One region of the Mesorhizobium sp. CA7 genome, then DNA from elsewhere that is predicted to be linked to it. Evidence: predicted binding sites of a transcription regulator. Region 1 holds the regulator's gene; the other holds the start of a gene.
The links. The regulator LexA, encoded in region 1, represses DNA repair genes until DNA is damaged. The targets are predictions, from matches to a motif close to TGTTCNNNNTGTGTTCNG.

Region 1 (7,731 bases):
AAATCAGGCGACTACAAGGCAGGTTCATAATGGCCTTGCTCCCGGTCACCGAGGCGCTCGAACGCCTGCTCGACGGCGTGACGGCTCTGCCGGGCGAGCGCGTTCCGCTGGCTGACGCGGCGGGTCGCGTGCTGGCCGAGCCGGTGGTCGCGCTGCGCACGCAGCCACCTTTCGATGCCTCCGCGATGGACGGCTATGCCGCGCGCTTCTGCGATGTCGCCTCGGCGCCGGCGCTACTCGAGGTCATCGGCATGGCGCCTGCCGGGCGCGGTTTCTCCGGAACCGTCGGGGAAGGCCAGGCCGTGCGCATCTTCACCGGGGCGCCGTTGCCGGAGGGCGCCGACACGGTCGTCATCCAGGAAAACGTCCGCGATCTCGGCAATGGCAGGATCGAAGTGACGGAGCCGACCGCGGAAGGACGCAATGTGCGCCGCCGCGGGCTCGACTTCGGCCGGGGCGACGTGCTGCTCGAAAAGGGCCGCGTGCTCGATGCGGCGGCCCTTTCGCTGGCGGCCTCGGCCAACCACCCAGCCCTGAACGTCGTGCGCCGGCCGCTGGTCGCGATCATCGCCACCGGCGATGAATTGCTGCCCCCGGGCAGCGCGCTCGGCCCCGACCAGATCATTTCGTCGAATGCCTACGGCGTTGGAGCCGCCGCCCAGTCGGTCGGCGCGCTCGCGCTCGATCTCGGCATCGCCGCCGACCGCCAGGAGGCGATTGCCGCGCTGGTCCGGAAAGCGGTCGAGGCGGACGCCGATGTCATCGTCACGCTCGGCGGCGCCTCGGTCGGCGACCACGACCTCGTCCATAGCGTGCTGACCGGCGAAGGCATGCAGCTCGATTTCTGGAAGATTGCCATGCGCCCCGGCAAACCACTGATGTTTGGCCGGCTTGGCCATATCCGCTGCATCGGCCTGCCCGGCAATCCGGTGGCAAGCATTGTCTGCTCGCAACTCTTCCTGAAACCGCTGCTTGCCCGGCTCGGTGGCCGCGATCACCATCAGGATATGCGAACGGCCCGGCTTGGCACCGCGATGCGGGCCAACGACCTTAGGCAGGACTATGTGCGCGCCGTCGTGCGCGAGGACGCCGGCACCTTGGTCGCGACGCCTTTCGGAATCCAGGACTCCTCGATGCTGCGGATGCTCGCCGACGCCAACGGCCTGATCGTGCGCGAGCCCTTTGCGCCGGCGGCGGAAGCCGGCGCTGAATGCAGCGTGCTCATGCTGCGCTAGGCGTCGACGAAGTCGATCCTGATACGTCGACGAAGTCGATCGTAGCCCTTATTCGTCCACCAGCGTACGGGTCAGGGGATGATCCGGGTCGGCGAGGCCATCGACAATGTTGAAATGATGTCGGTCCGGCTCGACCACTGAACGGGTGGAGGCGCCGAGCCCGGTCCAGATGTTGGCGAGCAACGCGCTCTGGCGCAGGAATTCCGCACGCTCGCCGCCGCCGGCCCAGCAGGTGATGCAGGCTCCCTGTCGAGGCCGCAACAATGCCGGGCTTTCGCTCCGCGCTTCCGGCTCGTCGATGTTCAGGGTCTCGTTCAGCGCTGTGAACATCAGCGGCCGAAGGTCGTGCAGGCCTGAAATCGAAACGACCTGGCGTATGCGCCGCGCCACATCGGATGATAGCGGTGAGACCGTGGTCACCATTCGGCTGGCGAGATGCCCGCCGGCCGAGTGCCCGGTCAGCATCAGCGGACCATCGACCATGGCCGCCGCCTTCTCGATCGCTGCCGCGGCCTCGCCGACTATGCCGCTGATCCTGGTCTGCGGGCACAGCGTGTAGGAGGGCATGGCGACGGCAAAGCCGCGGCCGAGCGCGCCTCCAGCCAGATGCGACCAGGAGCTCTTGTCCGACTCCATCCAATAGCCGCCGTGGATGAACACGACGAGCCCCCTTGGCGCCGCAGACGGGAGAAACAGGTCGAAGCGCTTGCGCGGCGCTTCGCCGTAGACAACATCGAGCCGCGCCCTGCCCTCTGACAGCAGCCTTTCGCGAAACGCCCGCGCCGGCCGATCCCACGCAGCCGGCCAGCGGTCGCCGCCCGCGATATTGGCGCCATTTGCATAGGCGTCATCCCAGTCGACAATACGATGTCCCAGCAACGGTGTCTCCGCGATCAGGTCATTTGTTCGGCATCGCCGATTCAAAGTCAGGTAACGGTTGTTTTGACGGCAAAGCGTGCGTCTTGCCAGATGCCAGTGCGCAGGATGTCCTCCAGCACCTCGACCGCATCCCAGACATCGCGGTAGCCGACATAGAGCGGCGTGAAGCCGAAACGGATGGTGGATGGCGCGCGGAAATCGCCGATCACGCCGCGCTCGATCAAGGCGCGCATCACCTGGTAGCCATTTGGATGGGCGAACGATACCTGGCTGCCGCGTTCTGCGCCTGAGCGCGGGCTCTCCAGCTCAAGACCGAAGCCGCCGCATCTGGCCTCGACAAGCCGGATGAACAGGTCCGTCAGCGCGACGCTTTTTCTCCGCACGGCCCTTATGTCGACATCGTTCCACATATCCAGCGCCCCTTTCAGCGCGCGCATCGACAGCACCGGTTGCGTTCCGCACAGGAACCGCCGGATGCCCGTGCGCGCAGCGTAGCCCTGCTCGAACGCGAAAGGCCGGGCATGGCCCCACCAGCCGCTGAGCGGCTGGCGAATGTCGCGGTGATGGCGGCTCGCGGCGTAGATGAAGGCCGGTGAGCCCGGCCCGCCATTGAGATACTTGTAGGTGCAGCCAATGGCGAAATCGGCATTAGAGCCGTCGAGATCCACCGGCAGCGCACCCGCCGTGTGGCAGAGGTCCCACACGATCAGCGCACCGGCTTCATGAGCCTTGCGGGTGAGCGCCGCCATGTCGCGCAGCCGGCCGGATTTGTAGTTGACGTGGTTGACCAGGATGACCGCGACGCGATCGTCAACCAGTTCCTCAATCGTCGGGGCATCGGTGCCTTCGAGCCGCAGCACCGTGCCGGGCCGCGTCGATGCGACGCCTTCCGCCATGTAGAGGTCGGTCGGAAAGCTGTCGCCCTCGGCAACGATCACCGAACGCTCGGGCAGCATTGCAAGTGCCGCATGCAGGACCTTGTAGATATTGATCGAAGTCGTGTCGCAAACGACCGTCTGGCCGGGTTTCGCGCCGATCAGGCGCCCTAGCTGGTCACCCAACTCGATGGGCATATCGAACCAGCCGGCGGTGTTCCAGGCGCGGATGAGATCCCGCGCCCATTCCTGCCTCGCGGCAGTCTCGATCTCGCTGAAGGCGTCGATCGAAGCAGCGCCCAGCGAATTGCCGTCGAGGTATATGACGTCTTCCGGCAAGACGAAGCGATCGCGCATGGCGCGCAGCGGATCCGCGGCATCCATCGCCTCGACTTCGGCGAGATCAGGAATTCCCCTCATTGTGCTGCCGCCTCCATTTCGATCTGGCCAAGGGGGTTGTCTCACCACCGTCGGCGACAGGGCAAGAACCTTTGGTCCTATGTTAGCTGGTCCATAGACGGCGAAGACTGCGGATCGGAACTTCGCCAAGGTTGGCATTTTGGGTTCGTTTCGTTCACGGTGCCACGCGCTTACGGTAGAGCCGACGTGATCCCAACCACGGCTTCGTGATCGTGGCGGGTTGTATTTCAGCGTAAGGGGAACTCCAAAATCGAGCGAAATCAATGCCGCTGCCCCACGAGGGGCAGCCGGCCGTCACCGGATACGACATTGTTTCGGCAGCCTTAACAAATTCACTAAACTTTAAACGGTTGCGGAACACAACTGGAACAGATAGTGTTTGTTCTGGGTTTGTTTTTCTGATTCTGGTTTCAGAACCCGTGGGGGCCGCCGATGCTGACGCGCAAACAACATGAACTCCTGATGTTCATCCATGAACGCCTGAAGGAGAGCGGGATTCCTCCATCCTTCGATGAGATGAAGGAGGCGCTCGACCTTGCCTCCAAGTCCGGCATCCACCGGCTGATCACGGCGCTGGAAGAACGCGGCTTCATTCGCCGGCTGCCGAACCGGGCGCGCGCGCTGGAAGTGCTGCGCCTGCCCGACTCAATCGCGCCTGGCCTGAATGCCGCGAAGAAGTTTTCGCCGAGCGTCATCCAGGGCGGCCAAGGCAATCTCAGTCGCCAGGTCAAGCCGACGACGCCATCGCGCACTCCGACGCCAAGCAATGACGACGAGGCCGCGGCGGCCGTATCCATTCCGGTGATGGGCCGCATCGCCGCCGGCGTGCCGATTGACGCCATCCAGCACCAGACGCATTCGATCTCGGTGCCGCCGGACATGATCATGGGCGGCGAGCATTACGCGTTGGAGGTCAAGGGCGACTCGATGATCGAGGCCGGCATCTTCGATGGCGACACCGTCATCATCCGCAATGCCAACACCGCAAGCCCGGGCGAGATCGTGGTGGCGCTGGTCGACGATGAGGAGGCGACGCTTAAGCGTTTCCGCCGCAAGGGTGCCTCGATCGCGCTCGAGGCCGCCAACCCGGCCTATGAGACCCGGATCTTCGGACCGGACCGGGTCAAGGTTCAGGGCAAGCTCGTCGGACTTATTCGCCGCTACTGAGCAGAACTGCTCGCCGTCTTCGCCCGGACGACAATCTATTGGGCCGGTGCGGCGGCTGGTTTTTCCGGCTGCTTATAGGGCGCCAGTCCCCTCGCCTCGCGCGTGTATTTCCGCTGCTCGTGCCAGGGTCGGTATGGTTCTACGACCGCGTAGCGGACGGTTGGCCGCGCGGTTGCCGATTGCGGATCGAAGAAAACGGCGGCGCTGCCGTCGCGCGCCAGCTGCCGCTTGGTGACGACGAGCACACGCGGATCGCGGCAAGGGTTATAGGCCGTGGCGTCGTTGATGACGATGAGGTCGGCGAAGCCGCAGGCCGGCCGGGCGGTGTCGCGGGTCTCGGCGAGCGCGACGATCGCGCCGGAAGGATGCCGACCGATGCAGAGATCGCCGCTGCAATAGAAGGGCGAGCCGGGCGGCAGGTCGACGGGATCGGCAATGTCCAGCGTATCTTTGGCGAACCTTTCCGGGGGCACGATCTCCTCGGCTTTCAGCGCCCGTTTCCAGTTGTCGGTGGTGAACTCGTTGGAGCGTTCGCGATTGACGGCAAGCTCGCCGCCGCCGATCGGCATCGCCACCAGATGCGCATCCTCCGAGATAAGCACGTCCGGTGTGCGGACGTGCGAAATGGCCAGCAGCGCAGCGAGCGCGAAAGGTACGGCGGCAAGCCTCAGCCAGGTGGTAGCCATGGTCGCGATGACCAGCGCGACCGTCGCCAGCAGCACCGACTGGATCGAGATCAGCCCGACGGCGTCGACCGGTGAGCGCTCGGAAATCCATGCCGAAATGGTGATCATCGCCGTCAGGCCTTTGCCCATGACAAAGAGGAAGGGACCGTCTAAGCCGAAGGGCATGGCCAGCGCGCTCAGCACGGCGAACGGCATGACGACCAATGAGACGATCGGCATGACCGCCAGATTGGCCAGCAGGCTGAGCGGCGACACCCGCTGGAAGTGCCAGATGGCAAACAACAATGTCGCGCTGCCCGCGATGAGCGACGTCACGGCGGCGCCACCCGCTCCAATCGCCAGTTTTCGCGATAGGAACCCGAGAAACGAACGCTTTGCCGGCGGCGCGGTCGTTTTGCCGGCGCGATAGTCGGCAAAGCCGGCATAGGCGCCGACCAGGGCGGCGGTGGCAGCGAAGGACATCTGGAAGCTCGGGCCGACCACTTCATGCGGCGAGACCAGGATGACGGCGATGGCAGAGATCGCCAGGTTGCGCATGGTCAGCGCTGCGCGGTCGAAAAGCACGGCGACCAGCATCACGCCAAGCATGATGAAGCTTCGCTCGGCCGCCACCACGATGCCGGAGATCACGAGATAGGCGGCGATCGACGCCAGCGCGATGCCAGCGGCATATTTCTTCACCGGCCGGCGCGACGAGAAATCCGGAAACAGCGCGAAGGCGCCCCGTAGCAGGACCATGATCGTGCCGGCGACCAGCGCCATGTGCAGGCCGGAGATCGAAATGATGTGGTAGATGCCGGTCCGCCGCATCGACTCGTTGATTTGTTCCGGAATGCCGGCACGAACGCCGACGATCAGCGCCGCCGCGATCTCGCCCTCGGAACCCCCGATGCTGCTCCTGATGTGGTCGGCAATCCCCTCGCGAGCATTTTCTATGGCCGATGCCACGCGCGCGCCAAACGGCACTTCCGTTGCCGCAGTCGGGGTCGGCGCGACAAGTTTCGGATCGCCCAGGAAAAAGCCGCTGGCGCCGATGCCGGCAAAATAGCTGTCGAACGAAAAGTCGTAGCTGTCCGGCCTGACCGGACCTGTCGGCGGCAGCAGCTTGGCATAGCCGGTCAGCATCGACCCGGCTGTCATGCCGGACGGGATCCTGCGCGCCGACAGCCTGATGCGGTTCGGCGCGTAGCGCAGCTTCGGACGCTCCGTGGATATCAGATCTATGGTGAGCCGGACACGGCCGTTGGCCATCGCCTCGGCGGTGACGAGGCGGCCCGTCAGCCGTGTCTGGATTTCGGAACCCAGCATCGGGGTCGCCATCCGCCAGGTCTCCACCTTGGCCGCGAGAAAGCCCAAGGCGCAGAAAAACGCCGCCATGAAGACAAGGTGCGTTCTGTGCCGGGAACGCGAGACCGCCGCGCAGACCGCCATCAGGGCGACCGCCGCGAGCGGCCTGTAGAGGTCCGGCTCGGCGCTCAGCGAGAAGTAACAGATCACGCCGGCTGCCAGGAACACCGGCACCAGCAGAAAGCCGACGCCACGGTCGAGCTCGGTGGTGGCGGCGACCGCAACGCTTCGGCGCAGAGCAGGAAGCGAAACGCGGCCAAGCTGTCTGCGGATCCGGCCGTCGTTGGCTGTCGGCGATGCTGGCGGTAACATGCCGCCGCCAGTCGGCAGAAGCCCGGCTGGCGGACGCGGCGCCGGAAGCGAAAGCGGCGTTCCCTCTTCGGGCACGGCATGAGCAAACATCAGGCGTTCGCTGACGCCTGCTGTCGTTCCCCCGCCCTCCTCCGCGCCCCGGCCACGTCCAGCCATCGGGTCTGCCCCTTGCGCCCCAGACCGCCTATGCTACATGAACGCCGGTCGCGTGGAAGTCTGCGCGAAACATGCATTTTTCAGCGCTTCCTCGAGAGTTCCATGTCCGACAAGGTCGTCACCCGTTTTGCCCCCTCGCCCACAGGCTACCTGCATATCGGCGGGGCGCGCACGGCGCTGTTCAACTGGCTCTATGCCAAGCACACCGGCGGCACGATGCTGTTGCGCATCGAGGATACCGATCGCGAGCGCTCCACCGAAGCCGCCACGGCCGCCATTCTCGACGGGCTGACCTGGCTTGGCCTCTCCTGGGATGGCGAAGCCGTCTCGCAGTTCGAGCGCGCGCCGCGTCACCGCGAGGTGGCGGAGGAGCTCGTGCGCATGGGCAAGGCCTATTACAGCTACGAGACGCCGGCGGAGCTGGAGGCGATGCGCGAGGCCGCACGTGCCAAAGGCCTGCCGCCGCGTTACAACGGCCATTGGCGCGACCGCGGCCCCTCCGAGGCGCCGGCAGGCGTCAAGGGCGCGATCCGCATCAAGGCGCCGACCGAGGGCGTGACGATCGTCAACGACCGCGTGCAGGGCGAGGTGCGCTTCCCCAACAAGGATCTCGACGACTTCATCATCCTGCGTTCCGATGGCGTCCCGACCTAC
Region 2 (7,731 bases), on a different contig from region 1:
GTGCAGCCGCAAACTCTTCCATGAGGTGCTGGGCGACAAACCGCTGTCGAAGGTGGTGCCGCAGGATCTGCGCTACTTCACGCTGCTACACTCTGACACGTGCACGCAGAACTGGCAGTCGTGGCTGGGCTTTGCCGGCGCGAGCTTCGTGCTTGACGAAACGAGGAGCGTCTATTTCGATAGCTGCATGATGTCCTACGAAGCGGCCAATGCCGGCATGGGCTTTGCCGTCGCCAACCGCGCCTATATGGCAAGCGACATCCGCGCCGAACGGCTGGTGGCCCCCTTCGCGGTCCACCATCCCAACACGGCGGGTTGGTATTTCGTCAGCCCCATCAAGGCGGTCGGCGCCCGCAAGGTCGAGCTGTTCAAGCGGTGGATCATGGCCGAGGCGGCGCTGACGCAGCGCCAGTTGGACATCGAGATCGCCAACGTGCCGGTACGGCGCGTGGCGATGGCGTGAAGGCCAGTCTTCCACGGATGCTCACTTGAGCGAATCCCGCACCATCGGAGGCCTCGCAATGACGGGCCCTGCAAAATTTCGTGATTTTCCGGTGGCTCCATAGCCGGCTACCGCGATCGCACCATGACGCGAAGCGGAGACTCAGCTATCTTGTGTTGTGCGGCGGGCCTGATTTCCCGCTTGGCCGGCGCTACCCAGCTTCCTCCCAAGCAGCGCCGGCCTTCTTCGTTTGAGCCCGACGATATGCCCTGCCCTATTGCTTCGGCGGCGTGCCCGGCTGATCGCCGCCGGTGGTCGATTTCGGCACAGGGTTCTTGTCGACCTGAGGGTTCTGGTTGACTTCATCGCCCGGCGCCTTGGTGGGCGGCACGCTGTTGTCGCAGGCGGCGAGCACGAGCCCTGCCGCAAGAGCCAGCAGCACAGGAAGCTTCTTCATGACGACCTCCTCTCGTTCGCTCCTTTGAGGGGCAAACGGGGCGGTGGCGGTTTGGTTGCGTTGACCGGCGGGAACCAACCGATCCGAGTCCGGTTGGAATCCCGAGCCAATCGAACGCAACGAGGAAACTGATTATGGTCCGCCTTCTGCTTGCCGGGCTTTTTGCCTACACCGCCTATCGCGTCGCCGTGAGGATCATCGACGAGGTGCCTGGAGACGTCGCGCCGCTGGATATGCCGGGCGACGAGAGGCGCAATTTGCGGCGCCAGTCGGCGGCGATGGGGGTCGAGCCGAAGCGGTAGCGGCTCTTTCGATTGGGAATAGCCCCTTCCGGTGAAGCGTGGATGCCGGCGCAGCCCCTCTCCGGCCGCTTCGCGGCCACCTCTCCCCCCCTCGCGCGGGCCGAGGAAATTATTGCGAACAAAGCGGAAACGATGCTTGATGGGCGATGAACATCGCCGCTCGTGATTCGTCCTTCGAGGCGCCCGCCTATCTTGGCCGGCTGAACGATGCGCAGCGGCTGGCGGTGATGCATGGCGACGGCAAGGTGGCGGCGCCGCTGCTGGTGATCGCCGGCGCCGGCTCCGGCAAGACCAACACGCTGGCGCATCGCGTCGCCCATCTCATCGTCAAGGGCGCCGATCCGCGCCGCATCCTGTTGATGACCTTCTCGCGCCGCGCGGCGGCCGAGATGGCCAAGCGCGTCGAGCGCATTGCCGGCGAGGTGCTGGGGCGCGACGCGGCAATCATCGCCGACGCACTCGCCTGGGCCGGCACTTTCCACGGCATCGGCGCGCGACTGCTGCGCGACTATGCCGAGCAGATCGGCCTCGACCCGGCCTTCACCATCCATGACCGCGAGGATTCGGCCGACCTGATGAACCTTGCGCGGCACGAGCTGGGATTCTCGAAGACCGAAAGCCGCTTCCCCACCAAAGGCACCTGCCTGCAGATCTATTCACGGGCGGTGAATGCGCAGGCGCCGCTGGGAGAAGTGCTTGGCTCAGCCTTCCCCTGGTGCTCAGGATGGGCCGAACAGCTGAAAGAGCTGTTCGCGGCCTATGTCGAGGCCAAGCAGGCGCAGAACGTGCTCGATTACGACGACCTGCTACTCTACTGGGCGCAGATGGCGGCCGAGCCGGAGATCGCGGCGCATCTCGGCGGTCGCTTCGATCATGTGCTGGTCGACGAATACCAGGACACCAACCGGCTGCAGGCCTCGATCCTTCTGGCGCTGAAGCCGGACGGCGCCGGGCTGACCGTGGTGGGCGACGATGCGCAGTCGATCTATTCCTTCCGCGCTGCCGAAGTGCGCAACATCCTCGATTTCCCAAAGCAGTTCGTGCAAGCAGCCGCGGTGATCATGCTGGAGCGTAACTACCGCTCGACCGAGACGATCCTGGCCGCCGCCAACAAGGTCATCGGCGAGGCCAGCGAGCGCTTCACCAAGAATCTATGGACCGAGCGCCGGTCCTCGCACAAGCCGCAACTGGTCAGCGTGCGCGACGAGGCCGAGCAGGCCAACTATGTATGCCAGGCGATCCTGGCCGAGCGCGAGGCTGGCACGGCGCTGAAGGCGCAGGCGGTGCTGTTCCGCACCTCGAGCCATAGCGGGCCGCTGGAGGTGGAGCTGACGCGCCGCAACATTCCATTCGTCAAGTTCGGCGGGCTGAAATTCCTCGATGCCGCGCATGTCAAGGACATGCTGGCGATGCTGCGCTTTGCCGAGAACCCGCGCGACCGCGTCGCCGGTTTTCGCGTGCTGCAGCTTATGCCGGGCATCGGCCCTTCCGCCGCCTCGCAGATCGTCGACGCCATGGCGACGTCGCTGGACGAGACGCTGGGCCTGGCACGGTTCCGGCCGCCGCAGCGCGCGGCGCAGGACTGGCCGGTCTTCCTCGACATCTATGGCGGCTTACGCGCCGGCGCCAAATGGCCGGCCGACCTCGAGCGGATCAGGCTGTGGTACGAGCCGCATCTGGAGCGCATCCATGAGGACGCGATCACGCGCCGGGCCGATCTCCTCCAGCTTGAGCAGATCGCATCGACCTATCCGTCGCGCGAGCGCTTCCTGACCGAGCTCACCCTCGACCCGCCCGACGCCACAAGCGACCAGGCCGGGCCGCCGCATCGCGACGAGGATTATCTCATCCTATCGACCATCCATTCGGCCAAGGGCCAGGAATGGAAGAACGTCTTCGTGCTCAACACCGTTGACGGCTGCATCCCGGCCGATCTCGGCGTCGGCACCAAGGAGGACATCGAGGAGGAGCGGCGCCTGCTCTATGTGGCGATGACCCGGGCCAAGGACAGCCTGCATCTCGTCGTGCCGCAGCGCTTTTATCCGCACAACCAGGCGGCGCGCGGCGACCGCCACGTCTATGCCTCGCGCACGCGCTTCATCCCGGCCTCGATGCTTTCGGCCTTCGAGCAGTCGTCCTGGGCGAGCGCCGCGCTCAAGGACGACCCGCGCCAGCGGCCGGGCGTCAAGGTCGATCTCGGCGCCCGCATGCGCGGCATGTGGAAATAGGCTGCCTGGCCGTTCCAGCCACTGCAAGGCAAAGAGCCCGATTTGTCTCCGTCAGCGGGGGGCACGCCATCCTTGAGAAAACAGCGGCATGCGTGGAACCTCCCGCCGCAAGCCGCGTTGTGTGGCGTCCTTCCCCAGCCAGGGAGGCTCGCCGCCTCCGCAGCCAACTGACGAGGTCCGAATGCACGACAGGACGTTCTTCACACCGGTCGCCCTCAGCGTCGGCGCCGGCCACAAGCGCATGATCGCCTCGCTGTTCGACATGCATGATTTCCTGACCGAGTTCCCGCCGTCGCGCCGCCGCCTCAGCTATGGCGCCGCGGTGAAGGCCTGCGAGGCCGCGCGGAATGGAGAAATCCCGGTCGAGGTCGCGCGCGATGCGCTGATCACCTTCGCGGTGACGGCAGGCGTCTTGTGGCCTTCGGAGCAGCCGGTCGTCTCGGTCAAGCCGGTGGCGCGCGGCTATGGCGGCTTCGCCGCCTGAATTTTACAACAGAAGACCGCCCTCCCGGAAAGCCCGCCTTCAGTGGCGGGTTTTTCCGTGCCGTCATTCCGGCTTCGCGGCCGCCGGCGACGTTTCTGCAATCGGCGCGACCGGTTCGGCCGCGGTCACGAAGGGATAGACGAGCTGCTGGTGATAGAGCTGCGGCACCGGCTCGTCGATGCCGTATTTTTCCGGCATATGTTGCGGCATGAACAAGGTGCCGCCGATCAGATCGAGGACGGGCAACTGTCCGGCGAAGTTCTTGTCATAGGCCTGGCGTTCGTTGGCATGGTGCCAGTGATGAAACTGCGGCGAGGCAATCAGCCATCTCAGCGGCCCGAACTTGATGCGGGTGTTGGAGTGGATGAACACCGACTGCCAGTGATAGATCAGCACATAGATGAGAACCGCTTCGCCGGAAAAACCCAGGGCGAAGAGCGGCAGGAACGAAGCCGACTTGGTCAGGATCTGATCCACCGGATGCACGCGGTGGCCGGCCAGCCAGTCCATCTCCTCGATCGAGTGATGGATGGCGTGAAAACGCCACAGGAACGGCACCGCGTGAAAGGCGCGATGGGCAAAGTAGAAGCCTATATCGGCGATGAGCAGAGCCTCGATCGTCTGCAGCCATAAAGGCTGCGACCGGACGGCGGCCGAAAGCGCCTCGGGAACGACGCGCGGGACCACCAGCATCGCAGCGCCGATCACCAGCAACAGGCCGAACTTGATGACGATGCCGTTGAAGAGCAGATAGAAGACGTCGTTCAGCCAATGCCGGCGCGTGGCCGATTGCTCGGCATGCAGCGGCAGGAGCTGCTCGAGCGGAATGAAGATGAGGGCGATGACCAGCACCGCCTTGTAGTCGATGAGATCGAACACGGTCGCTCGCGGATCGGCTGAGGCCAGTCTCCGACACTAGCCGCCAAAGAATGAACGGACCGTTGCTGGCATACGCGGCGCTGCGAAATCGCGTGAAAACTTTCGACGGCTGCGTGAAACACCACACGGACGGTTGCCGTTCACAATGTCAGTTGCGGACGCGCTTTAAGTCTTTGTTTTGATGCATGTTGTTGTCCCGGAACTGTTGCACACTTCCGGCGACATGCATCGGGAGGGCGGATGTTTCTCGATCGCGAGCGTTTCAAGCCGGCGGCCGAAATGCGGCTTGGCCGGGACAAGTCGTCGATCCGAGTGACGATAACCGATCCGAAGGCCTGCGAACTCGGCGAAGCCGTCTATGCCTGGGTCACCGCCGACGGCAAGGCGGTCAGGATCGGCACCTGCGGCGCCTCGGCGGGCAAGCGCCTGCTTTCCTATCCCGGCTACATCAATCGCAGCCTCACGGGCCGCGGCGGCGCGACGCCTAAATGGGAAGCGCTGAAGTGGCTGAACCTGCTCGCCGAACACGGCATGCTGATGGCGGTGGTGCATCAGCCGGGGTCGACCCCGACCGCGGCGGGCCCGATCAGGCCTATCTCGATGTCGAGCGCCAGTTGATCCGCCAGCAGAGGCCGCTGCTCAACCGCAGGCACCGTTGTCCTCGGATTCAGTGGACCGTGCCGGCGGCATCGCCCGCCGGCCCGCCGCGCGGAATCTCGAAGCTCACCTGGTCGCGGCCATTGGACTTGGCCTTGTAGAGATGGCGGTCGGCGACCTGGAACATGTCATGGTAGGTGGTCGGGCCGCTGAAGGCGGTGCCGCCGATGCTCACGGAAAGCGGCCAAGGCCGCCCGCCGGGCGCAAACTCGGCCTCGCGGATGCGGCGCCTGATGGATTCGGCGACCAGAAAGGAGCGTGCGGCGTCGGCGCCGGGCAGGAAGACCGCGAATTCCTCGCCGCCGATGCGTCCGACAATGTCGGCGCCGTGCAGTTGCCCCTTGATCGTCGCGGCGATCAACCTCAGCGCCTGGTCGCCGCAATCGTGACCGAGGCGGTCGTTGATCGATTTGAAGTGATCCGCATCGACGATCAGCAGCGCGCCGGTGTCGGCGACCGTTTGGTCGCGCGCCCGCTCGAGATAGGCTTCGACCAGCATCGAGAAGGCACCGCGATTGAAGACCGCCGTCAGGCTGTCGGTCGCGGCAATGACGCCGAGTTCCTTCTGCGTGATGGCCAGCTGGCGCATCTTCCACATCAGGAAGAACAGGAAGGAGCCGCCAAGGACAAGCGGCAGGAAAAGGTCCGTGAGTTGCGCCCAAAGCAGCGCCTGCGGCGACAGCGAGGGGAAATTGAAGGAATCGACGAAGAAAGCGGCGGCAATGAAAAAGGCGGTACCGGCGGCGGTGACCACCACGACCCTGCCCCAACTTGTCGGGGACAAATCGATGCGCATGCCCTTTGCTCCCACTGCAACACGCTTATTGTGGAGCGCGAGCGCAAAAGAAGTCCTAACATATTAGCTTCAATGCAAGTGTGGTTAATACGCCGTCGGCACCGCCTGCCGTGGTAGGCAATCAGAAAGCCCACCACGGATGCGGAAGGCTCTCCGACTGATCGGAGGCCTCGTCAGGCACCGCCGGCCGCAGCCGGCAATGCGGCAGGCGTGCCGCGGAGCCTCACGGCCGGTCCGATGCTCCCGGTTGGCCGTTGGCTGCATGGTATTGCCCCGCTGCAACCGGTCGATTGTCCAGCGGGAGAACAATATCGGCTTCAATGCAAGCTCGGTGCGCGCAGCAATAACGCGAAGTAACCGGCAGGCCCGTCTCCACGGCGGCGGGCTCTGCCTTTCCTTTTAGTGGGCTGTCGAGCGGCCCGAACCACCCACGGTGCCACCGATGCCACCGGTCGAGGTATTGCCGGAACCTATGGTGGAGCCGGCGGCCGAGCCGCCGATACCGGCGTTGAAGCCGCCGGAGCCGCCCACCGTGCCGGTGCCGCCGACGCCGCCCGTCGCGCCAAACGAGGTACCAGTATTGGGGATGATTGTGCCTGTGGCACCACCAATCGAGCCGCTGGTGCCGGCGTTCAAGCCGCCGGCGCCGCCACCCACGGAGCCGGTACCGACGACGCCACCGGTCGCACCGAACGAGGTGCCGGTAGTTGTATCCATGGCACCGCCAATCGAGCCGCTGGTGCCGGCGTTCAAGCCACCGCCGCCACCTACTGTGCCGACGCCGCCGATGCTGCCCGTCGCACCGAACGGGGTGCCGGTGGTCGTGCCCATGGCACCGCCGATCGAGCCGCTGGTGCCGGCGTTTAAGCCGCTGGCGCCGCCCACCGTGTCGGTGCCGCCGATGCCGCCGGTCGCACCGAACGAGGTGCCTGTCCCGGTAGTCGTGCCCGCGACGCCGCCGATCGAGCCAGTAGTGCCGGCGTTGAAGCCGCCGGTGCCGCCCACGCCGACGCCGCCGATGCTGCTGCCAAAGCCCGTGCCGAGACCGGTTGAGCCGCCCATCGAGGAGCCCGTGCCGGCGCTCGCGCCGCCCGGGCTACCCGCCGCAACGCCAGTGTTGCCAATACCAAAGCCGATATCGAGACCGGCGGCATTCGCCGGCACGGCGAGAATGGCGATGCCGCCGATCAATGTGCCGGCGATTTTTTCTACGATACCATTCATGGCATTCTCCTTCGTTGCCACTTTTTTTCGCACTGCATCGCCGGACTGCCGGGTCCGTGCGCATGCCTGTGCGAGAGGGAATGAAGGGAATACGAACGGGCTCGGTCAGGGTTCCATTTTTTTCAAGGAAAAATTCGCTGATTCCGCGTCTTCCTTGATGGTCGAGTTTGATCGACAATCGGCTCGCGGAAAAGCCTGGACCATGCAGCGCTCAGGCGTAGGCGCGACCTTCCTCGGAGCGCTGGAACAGTGCCAGGTCGAG

Region 2: LB552_RS23455 (ATP-dependent helicase) is a predicted target of LexA. The motif match lies at 1,305-1,322, and genes of this name have one in related genera.

Annotation. Positions count from the first base shown of each region.
Region 1 is NZ_JAIUHH010000001.1:106,169-113,899, forward strand. Features, by position in the region: gene moaC (cyclic pyranopterin monophosphate synthase MoaC) at 1-30, shown strand, start outside; gene glp (gephyrin-like molybdotransferase Glp) at 30-1,235, shown strand; gene LB552_RS00475 (alpha/beta hydrolase) at 1,284-2,114, opposite strand; gene kynU (kynureninase) at 2,162-3,409, opposite strand; gene lexA (transcriptional repressor LexA) at 3,842-4,576, shown strand; gene LB552_RS00490 (ComEC/Rec2 family competence protein) at 4,612-6,921, opposite strand; gene gltX (glutamate--tRNA ligase) at 7,180-7,731, shown strand, end outside.
Region 2 is NZ_JAIUHH010000016.1:121,568-129,298, forward strand. Features, by position in the region: gene LB552_RS23440 (LysR substrate-binding domain-containing protein) at 1-463, shown strand, start outside; gene LB552_RS23445 (hypothetical protein) at 717-899, opposite strand; gene LB552_RS23450 (hypothetical protein) at 1,034-1,201, shown strand; gene LB552_RS23455 (ATP-dependent helicase) at 1,348-3,429, shown strand; gene LB552_RS23460 (DUF982 domain-containing protein) at 3,611-3,913, shown strand; gene LB552_RS23465 (sterol desaturase family protein) at 3,977-4,792, opposite strand; gene LB552_RS23470 (hypothetical protein) at 5,033-5,410, shown strand; gene LB552_RS23475 (GGDEF domain-containing protein) at 5,460-6,245, opposite strand; gene LB552_RS23480 (hypothetical protein) at 6,645-7,469, opposite strand; partial or broken gene LB552_RS23485 (hypothetical protein) at 7,468-7,731, shown strand, end outside.